Linked DNA regions of Parashewanella spongiae. The protein of the gene in region 3 interacts with the protein of the main gene of each other region in a pairwise test. Links are inferred from orthologs where the notes say so. Each region holds a gene or a part of one and is shown on either strand. Other genes may lie near its edges. The genes, in order: E2I05_RS19565, ftsL and ftsB.

Region 1 (3,140 bases), 3.6 Mb from region 3 along the record:
CTCAAACATAGTTTGAACTCCATATTGCCTGCATTAAAAACTAAAATTCACCTTTGAACCAACTTTTGATCCGGCTCAGAGCATCGGTTACGCCTTGACGTTCCGGACGCTCAAATTCACTGTCCATGATGCGTCTTGCACCATAATGCAACAAGCCGATACCTGTTGAGTAAAGTGGTTCGCTGACATAATCGTATAGGCCTTTTACTTCGAGTGGGCCTGAGACTCTAACTGGCATTCCGAATGTAGCTTCTGCAACATCAACGACGCCTTCAATTGAGGCCGTACCGCCAGTCAGTACTATTCCCGCCGCTATTTGTTCTTCATAACCGCTGTCACGCAGCTCTTGTAGTATCAATTCAAACATTTCTTGATACCTTGGCTCGACGACCTCTGCCAAAGTGTGCCTCGACATTGACCGCGATGGCCGGCCACCGACTGATGGCACTTCAATATTTTCTTCACGACTGACCGCTGCACTTCTTGCATTTGCAAACTGTACTTTTATTTGTTCAGCATGCGATAAAGGGGTTCTGAATATCTTTGCGATATCATTTGTGACTTGATTACCCGCAACAGGTATCACCGCACAATGGCGCAATGCACCATTCGTGTAGATAGCAATATCTGTCGTACCGCCACCAATATCCACAAGGCACGCGCCTAAATCTTTTTCATCATTTGTGAGTGTCGCATCAGCTGAAGCAATACCAGAGAAAACTAGATCATCCACTTTTAAGCCACAACGCTCAACACTTTTTGTGATATTTTTCGCCATATCGTTGGCACAGGTCACAATATGTACTTTTGCTTCCATCCGCATACCTGACATTCCCATCGGGCTTTTAATGCCTTCCTGTACGTCGATAGCATACTCTTGTGGTAATACATGTAAAATTCGGCGTTCCGTCGGTATCTTAACTGAGCGAGCTGTGTGTATAACATTATCCACATCTTCTTGAGTGACTTCATCGTCATCAATTGACACCATACCATTCTCGTTTTGGCAGGCGATGTGCTTTCCTGAGATGCTCAAATAAACAGATGTAACCTGACAATCGGCCATCAGCTCTGCTTGATCTAATGCACGCTGCAAGCTTCGAACAATCGAATCTAAATCATTCACCCCGCCTTTATCCATACCTCTGGAGGGGTGGTTACCAAGACCTACGACCGTAATTTCGCCATCAGGTAATACTTCACCTATTATCACGGCGACTTTTGCTGTTCCTATGTCCAATCCAACAATCAGATTTCTATCTTGGTTCTTGGTCATCAGTTATCGACTCTCACTTTGCGTTTGGGCCCAACCCACGGCTAAACCAGTATCGTATCGTAAATCAATTCTTGCTATGGCCTTATCTTGCTCCTTTAAATAAGGGTATACATCTATAAAGCGTTGGACTCGGCTTATTTTATCTTCACGCCCTAAGTCCAATTGAATACCATTATCAAGTAACAAATTCCATGCATGTCGCGGAGTTAAACTTAGTTGATTTAAACTCAACCCGTTAATTTTTAATAATTCTGCTAACTGCTCATACGTCGTTAAAATATTTTTAGCCATACCTTCAGGACCTGACAACGATGGAAGCTTCAGTGATTCATCCGAAAGTACTGCTTCAAACACATCTCCATGACGATTTAACCACGAGTTTCCGTTCCAGTGTGCCGCAACGTCTTGTTCTTTAATAAATACTTTTAACTTTGCTGGCCATTCTCTTTGTACTGAAGCTCGATAAACCCAAGGCAACGTCTCTAACGTTTTTTGAATTTCGGAAACATCAGCACTAAAAAAACTGCTTTTCAATAGCCCCTGTAAAGCGAGCTGTATTTCAAGATCACTGGTGTATTTTCTTTCGCCTTTGATCACCACCGCTTCTATTGGCAACTCTTTCGCATCATTTACGATACGATTCAACTTCCAGCCCGCAGCACTCAAGCCTATAATCACTGACAATAAAAACACTAAGCCACAGCAAAAATACCAATTTATTTGGTGTTTTTTTCGCTGAGAAATAGCATTTTTTATTTTCAAAAACACAGTGATACAAACTCCTACTCTATTTGTTGTTCAATATGATCAAAGTTCCCTTTATAGGATGCCATATCTCATTAATAAATACTGAGTTTTTACAGTATTAATTCTCAATACGGTTTAAGAAACCTAACTCAGTAGCAACCAATTGTTTCGCAACGGCACCTATGGTTCCTGCACCTTGCGTTAACAGTAAGTCATTTTCTTTTAATACATCCGGTAACAGTTCTATCAGCTGTGTTTTATCCGCAATGAAAATAGGCTCAATTTTTCCTCGTTGACGAATCGCTCTACATAAAGCCCGACCATCTGCACCAGGAATTGCTTGCTCGCCGGCGGAATACACTTCTAAAAGCAACAAACAATCAACTTGAGATAATACCTCGGCAAAATCTTCAAATAAGTCACGTGTTCGCGAAAATCGATGTGGTTGATAAGCCATTACTAAACGTTTTTCGGGGAAAGCCAATCTCGCAGCTTGTATCGTCACAGCAACTTCACTAGGATGATGACCGTAATCATCCACCAACAGGATATTTCCCTTCGCCGTATCAAACTCGCCTAAATGTTGAAAGCGACGACCAATTCCTTGGAATTCTGATAATGCTTCTACAATAGGTGCATCACTTATTTCATCTTCCGATGCAACGGCAATGGCGGCAAGTGCGTTCTGAACATTATGTTTACCTGGCATGTTCAGCTCGACAGGCAAATCAGCTTTTCCTTCTCGATGTACAGTAAAGCGAGTAATTGTACCCACTTGGCTAAAGTTTTTAGCTTGTACATCCGCGTCATCACTGAACCCATAAGTGACGACTTTACGACTGATCTTAGGGAGCAGCTCTCGCACAATAGGATCATCGATACAAACAACAGCCACACCGTAAAAAGGGAGGTTATGTAGAAAGTCGATAAATGCTGTTTTTAAATTTTCAAAGTCACCACCATAGGTATCCATGTGATCGGCTTCAATATTGGTGATCACCGCAATCATAGGTTGTAAATGCAAAAAACTGGCATCACTTTCATCAGCTTCAGCAATCAAATACCGACTGCTGCCTAAACGTGCATTTGTTCCTGCACTATTCAATAAACCACCAAT
Region 2 (3,145 bases), 3.6 Mb from region 3 along the record:
TTTCATCACATTATCGGCCACTTGTGGATCGAGCACTTGTTCGCCTTTAGGTTGCTGTTTCAATTTCAATACCGATACCGGATACAATACGCCACCGCTGCCTAGAGTAGCGTACATACGTGCAAGCTGAAGAGGGGTAGCCGTCAGTCCGTAGCCAAAGGACAGTGTTGCACGTTCAAAATCAGACCAGCGGTGACGATCATGGATTAACCCTGCACTCTCGCCGATAAGGTTAATACCTGAATAATTCCCCAATCCCATCGACTGATAGGTGCCAAGTAACTGCTGTACAGGCATTCTTAATGACAACTTACTGACACCCATATTGCTCGACTTAACCAAAATTTTAGCTAATGACATATCGCCATAATTAATGGGATCTCGAACTTGTCGACCACCAATACGCATCCAGCCCGGTGACGTTGGCACGATTTCATCTATTTTCACAACCCCAGCTTCTAAAGCCGCTGCGACTACAAAGGGTTTTATGGTAGAGCCAGGTTCATAAGTATCGGTCAAGGCCCGATTACGCATTCGATGACTTTGCATCCCTTCTCTGGAATTAGGGTTATAAGATGGTGTATTTACCATAGCGAGTACTTCGCCCGTGTGAACGTCAAGTACAACAACCGAACCTGAAGTCGCTTGATTATACTCAGTGGCAAGCTTCAACTCTCGATAAGCCAGTGCTTGAATTCGTTGATCAATGCTCAATACGAGATCATTCGGGCTTTCACCTTCTTGCACTACTCCTAATCGTTCTACAACATGTCCATCTCGTGATTTTCGAACTTTTTGTTTAGATGGTGTACCAGTTAGCCATTCATCATAACCCCGTTCAATTCCTTCAATACCAACGTCATCAATATTGGTAATGCCTATCAATTGAGCATTAGTTTCCCCTGCGGGGTAATATCGACGAGACTCAGCTTTTAAATAAATACCCGGTAATTTTAACTGCTTGATATAGTCAGCCACCGCGGGAGCGACCTGCCGTTTAATGTAAGTAAAACGCTTTGTTGGCTTATCTTTAATACGTTTTAATAATGTATCAATGGGCATTTGCAAAACATCAGCTAAAGCTTGCCAGCGACGCTGATCTTTAAAACCGTTTCTATCGTGAACGATTTTAGGATCCGCCCACACTGCACGCACAGGAACACTTACCGCAAGCATTTCACCATTACGATCACTGATTAAGCCTCGGTGTACATCATGACTAGTAGTACGTAACGTCCTCATGTCGCTTTCGTGTCGCAGCTTTTCAGGTTCAATAATTTGGATATAAGCTGCACGGCCAATCAAGCTAACAAACATCAAAAACACAAACCCTAACAGCGTGTATACACGCCATTGAAATGATTGTGGTTTATGTTTCTGCTTCGCTTGTTTCGTCATGGTATTTTCACCACCTTTTCCTCGTTCGGTAACGGCCTTTTCATATCCAACTCTTTTGTCGCAATGCGAATAATTCGACTGTGCTCAGTTTGCGCTTGTTCTTCTAACAACAAATTTCGCCACTCAATATCTAATCGATCTCTTTGTTGCAGTAGTTGATCCCATTCACTGGTTAACTTACGGCTTGCATGGCTGGTATACACGACAACCACAGCGTTCAAAACCACAATTACAGCCATTACTATCAACCACTTATGATTCCATAAATCTTGAATAATAATGCTTGGTAAGCTCAACTGTCCTTTTGTCACCTACAACTCCCTAATAACTCAGCCGTTGCGCGACTCGTAGTACCGAGCTGCGAGCTCTAGGGTTGTGTTCGACTTCGATGTCTGACGGTTTTTGTGCTTTGCCAACCGCTTTTAACTTTCGGTTTTTATTTAATTCGGCTTCCGTAACTGGCAAACCAAATGGCGCTTCGGCGGCTTGACTGTGACGCCTGATGAAACGCTTTACGATACGATCTTCTAATGAATGGAAACTGATCACTGATAGTCGTCCTTCAGGCGCTAACACATTCATCGCACCTTGAAGTGCTTGTTCAATTTGCTCTAACTCACTATTTATATATATTCTAATGGCCTGAAACACCCGAGTGGCTGGATGTTTATGCTTCTCTTTTTTCTTTGTGATCCGAAAAATCAAATCTGCTAGGTCTTTCGTACGTAAAAACGGAGTCTTTTCTCGATCCGCCGCGATACATCGTGCAATGTGACGTGAATTTTTTTCTTCACCATAGGTTTTAAATACCCATGCCATATCTTCAATTTCGGCTCGCGCTATCCACTCTGCCGCTGTTTGGCCTTGGCTATTATCCATCCGCATATCAAGTGGACCATCACGCAAAAAACTAAAGCCCCGTTCTGCATCATCCAACTGGGGTGAAGAAACACCAAGATCTAACAAAACACCATCTATTTTACCGACTAGATTTAATTCATGAACATACTGTTCCAATTGACCAAATCCACCATGAACAATGCAAAACTTTGCATCATCTGAAAATTGCTTTGCTGCTTCAATAGCTTGAGGATCACGATCAATAGCAATTAAACGACCATGAGAACCCAATTGAGAAAGCACGATCCGTGAATGCCCTCCACGTCCAAACGTGCCATCAATATAGATGCCGTCAGGTTTAATATTTAATCCGCCTACGGTTTCATTCAGTAGGACGGACAAATGGGCATAATTTTCACTCATACAGCTCTTCTTTTAGTTGCTATCACCTACAGCGAAAAGTTAGCCAATCTTTCATTATTGGCTAAGGCTTCACTTGATATGGCTTGTTTGCTTTCTTCTATGAGACGTTGCCACTCGTCAGCATCCCACAATTCAAATTTATTTAATTGACCCACTAGCATGGTATGCTTTTCGAGCCCAGCATATTTTCTCAGGCTTAATGGCAGCAGTAAACGACCATTATTGTCTAACTCACATTCGTGAGCATAACCAAGTAATAATCGTTTTAATGCGCGCTCTGTCGGCTGAGTATCAGACAGTGATAGCAACTTAGTTTCAATGTGTTGCCATTCATGAATGGGATATATCAATAAGCAGGAAGATTGTATATCAACGGTAATGACTAATTTTCCAGAAGATTCAACGCGCAGTAACTCTCGGTATCGCGTTGGCATCGCGATCCGACCTTTACTGTCTAAGTTAATCCCACTGGCGCCTGAAAACA
Region 3 (2,839 bases):
CAACAAAGGTAGTATTTAAGCCATTTTTTCGTATATGAAGAAGATGATGTTCACCCTCTCCAGATGGTACAAATGGAATAATTTCTTGCACTTGAAAGTCTTCATTTGATGTTCGCAAGTCTGCTTCGGATAAAGGCTTACCGTATAAATAACTTAAATTTTCAATCATAACTTTTCTTTTGATTCTTTACATTGATTGCATCAGTACGACAGCTTCAACTGCAATACCTTCTTTTCGACCTGTAAACCCTAACTTTTCCGTTGTTGTGGCTTTAACGTTAATATCATCTATTGATGTCTGTAAGTCTGCAGCTAAAATATTACAAATATCAGTAATGTGAGATGCCATTTTAGGTGCTTGAGCAATAATTGTGACGTCAAGGTTTCCTAACTCGAAGCCTTTCTCTCTAGCAAGTTGATAACAATGTTTTAAAAGCTCGCGGCTATTTACACCAGCAAAATTTTCATCGGTATCAGGAAAGTGTTTACCGATATCTCCTAACGCCATGGCTCCTAAAATTGCATCACAAATAGCGTGCAATACGACATCACCATCAGAATGCGCCAACAAACCGCAGTGATACGGAACATGAACGCCTCCCAACATTAAAGGTTTATCGCCACCAAATTTATGAACGTCGTAACCATGGCCGATACGAATTTTCATGAGTTTTCACCTTGAATTTCATTCTTTTTATGTTCTGATAAATACAATGCAGCAAGTTGTAAATCTTCAGCGTGAGTCACTTTTATATTATCAGCACGTCCTGAAATTAAGCCTGGGTTGATACCGGCCCATTCCATTGCAGAAGACTCATCAGTTATCAGGACATTATCATTGAGAGCTTCATTCAAATTCTTTTGCAATTCACTTACAACAAACATTTGCGGTGTCATCGCATGCCACAATAATTCACGACAAACCGTATTTTTAATTAAACTACTAGAATCAGCACGTTTCATTGTATCTCGCACAGGCATAGCAAGAATGGCACCATTGGGATAGTTCTCACGTGATTTAAGCAACAAGTCAATATCCCTTCTTGTTATACATGGACGAGCGGCATCATGTACTAACGCCCATGAATCTTCATATCCCAACTGACTTGCACTCTTAAGTGACTCAAGCACAGTATTAGCTCGCTCAGAGCCACCTTGAACTTTCACAAGTTTCGAATGATTCGATTCAGGTAATTGATCAAAATACTGATCATCTTTGCTAACAGCAACAATGACTACATCAACTTTGGGATGATTAAGGAATGCCTTGACGGTGTGGCTGAGAATGGATATTCCATCAATTTCTAAATATTGTTTCGGGATATTAGCTCCCATTCGCTGTCCAACTCCCGCTGCGGGGATGATGGCAACAACGTGATCCAAAGATTGGCTCATGCCAAAAAACTCCGGTTATTGAGATTCGGGGAATCTATTTTGTTTTTTACCTGTGACTACTCGATAGAAGGTCTCACCTTCTTTAACCAAGCCAAGTTCATTTCGAGCTCGCTCTTCTAAGGCTTCAGTTCCGCCTTTTAGATCTGCAATTTCTTCTTTTAAAATTTGATTACGGGCAATTAATTTTTCATTACTGAGTTTCTGTGCCTGAATCTGTTTCTGCAACCCAAAATATTCGCGCAAACTGTTCTCCCCTGACCAAAGGCGATATTGCAGCAAGGCAAACAAAATAACTAAGCATGCAGATATACGTTTCATAAAAGCAATTCAAATACCAAGCCAAAAGAAATAACTATACCTAAAAACAAAAGCCACCTAAATAGGTGGCTTTAATCTATTCCGGATTAAGTATACTCAATCAGAGTAAATTTAATCAGTAATTAGCAAACAATCGGGTTGAATCAATGTTTACAGTTGATTTCAGCTAAACCGCGATAAACAGCTTTTTCACCTAATTGCTCTTCGATACGAAGTAACTGGTTGTATTTAGCAACACGATCAGAACGACAAAGTGAACCTGTTTTTATCTGTCCAGCTGCAGTACCAACTGCTAAGTCAGCAATTGTTGCGTCTTCTGTTTCACCACTACGATGAGAAATAACCGCTGTAAATCCAGCTTCTTTCGCCATACGAATAGCGGCAAGTGTTTCAGTCAAAGAACCAATTTGGTTGAATTTGATCAGAATCGAGTTACCGATTTTGTTTTCAATACCTCGAGCTAAAATTTTAGTATTTGTAACAAACAAATCATCACCGACCAACTGCACTGTATCGCCCATAATTTGAGTTTGATACGCCCAGCCTTCCCAATCAGATTCGTCTAGACCATCTTCAATTGACACGATTGGGTATTCATCAGCCAATGTTTTCAAGAAGTCAGAGAAGCCATTAGAATCAAATACTTTACCTTCACCAGACAAATCATACTTGCCATCTTTATAGAATTCAGATGCGGCGCAATCAAGTGCCAGTGTGACATCTTTACCAAGCTCATAACCTGCTGCTGAAACGGCAACTTTAATCACGGCAAGTGCATCTGCGTTAGATTCAAGGTTTGGTGCGAAACCACCTTCATCACCAACGGCTGTATTCAAGCCTTTATCTTTTAATACTTTCTTGAGTGCATGGAAAATTTCAGCTCCCATACGCAGTGCTTCACGGAAACTACTCGCGCCCACAGGCTGTACCATAAACTCTTGGATATCGACATTATTGTCAGCATGCTCACCACCGTTGATGATATTCATCATTGGGACAGGCATAGAATACTGGCCAGGAGTGCCATTTAATTCAGCAATATGCGCATATAATGGCATACCTTTAAAAGCCGCAGCCGCTTTAGCATTTGCCAAAGACACAGCTAAAATAGCATTTGCACCAAGTT

Evidence for each region.
Region 1: the proteins of ftsB (region 3) and E2I05_RS19565 interact in binary tests that used the Escherichia coli proteins (3 or more experiments, as listed by UniProt). The link is inferred for Parashewanella spongiae from one-to-one orthologs.
Region 2: the proteins of ftsB (region 3) and ftsL interact in binary tests that used the Escherichia coli proteins (3 or more experiments, as listed by UniProt). The link is inferred for Parashewanella spongiae from one-to-one orthologs.

What each region holds. Positions count from the first base shown.
Region 1 is NZ_CP037952.1:4,946,506-4,949,645, forward strand. The notes cover bases 163-3,140. They hold E2I05_RS19565 (cell division protein FtsQ/DivIB), read right to left. Parts: upstream 2,045-3,140; coding sequence 1,280-2,044; downstream 163-1,279. Other genes in these bases: ftsA (cell division protein FtsA), read right to left, coding at 163-1,276; murC (UDP-N-acetylmuramate--L-alanine ligase), read right to left, coding at 2,142-3,140. In the rest of the region: cell division protein FtsZ, read right to left, coding at 1-9; more of ftsA, read right to left, coding at 41-162. UniProt on the Escherichia coli protein: Essential cell division protein. May link together the upstream cell division proteins, which are predominantly cytoplasmic, with the downstream cell division proteins, which are predominantly periplasmic. May control correct divisome assembly.
Region 2 is NZ_CP037952.1:4,957,999-4,961,143, forward strand. What follows is about bases 53-3,035. They hold ftsL (cell division protein FtsL), read right to left. Parts: upstream 1,710-3,035; coding sequence 1,395-1,709; downstream 53-1,394. Other genes in these bases: E2I05_RS19605 (penicillin-binding transpeptidase domain-containing protein), read right to left, coding at 53-1,398; rsmH (16S rRNA (cytosine(1402)-N(4))-methyltransferase RsmH), read right to left, coding at 1,720-2,661; mraZ (division/cell wall cluster transcriptional repressor MraZ), read right to left, coding at 2,688-3,035. In the rest of the region: more of E2I05_RS19605, read right to left, coding at 1-52; more of mraZ, read right to left, coding at 3,036-3,145. UniProt on the Escherichia coli protein: Essential cell division protein. May link together the upstream cell division proteins, which are predominantly cytoplasmic, with the downstream cell division proteins, which are predominantly periplasmic.
Region 3 is NZ_CP037952.1:1,320,025-1,322,863, reverse strand. The notes cover bases 63-2,739. They hold ftsB (cell division protein FtsB), read right to left. Parts: upstream 1,714-2,739; coding sequence 1,411-1,713; downstream 63-1,410. Other genes in these bases: eno (phosphopyruvate hydratase), read right to left, coding at 1,857-2,739; ispD (2-C-methyl-D-erythritol 4-phosphate cytidylyltransferase), read right to left, coding at 664-1,395; ispF (2-C-methyl-D-erythritol 2,4-cyclodiphosphate synthase), read right to left, coding at 188-667; truD (tRNA pseudouridine(13) synthase TruD), read right to left, coding at 63-166. Also shown: more of truD, read right to left, coding at 1-62; more of eno, read right to left, coding at 2,740-2,839. UniProt on the Escherichia coli protein: Essential cell division protein. May link together the upstream cell division proteins, which are predominantly cytoplasmic, with the downstream cell division proteins, which are predominantly periplasmic.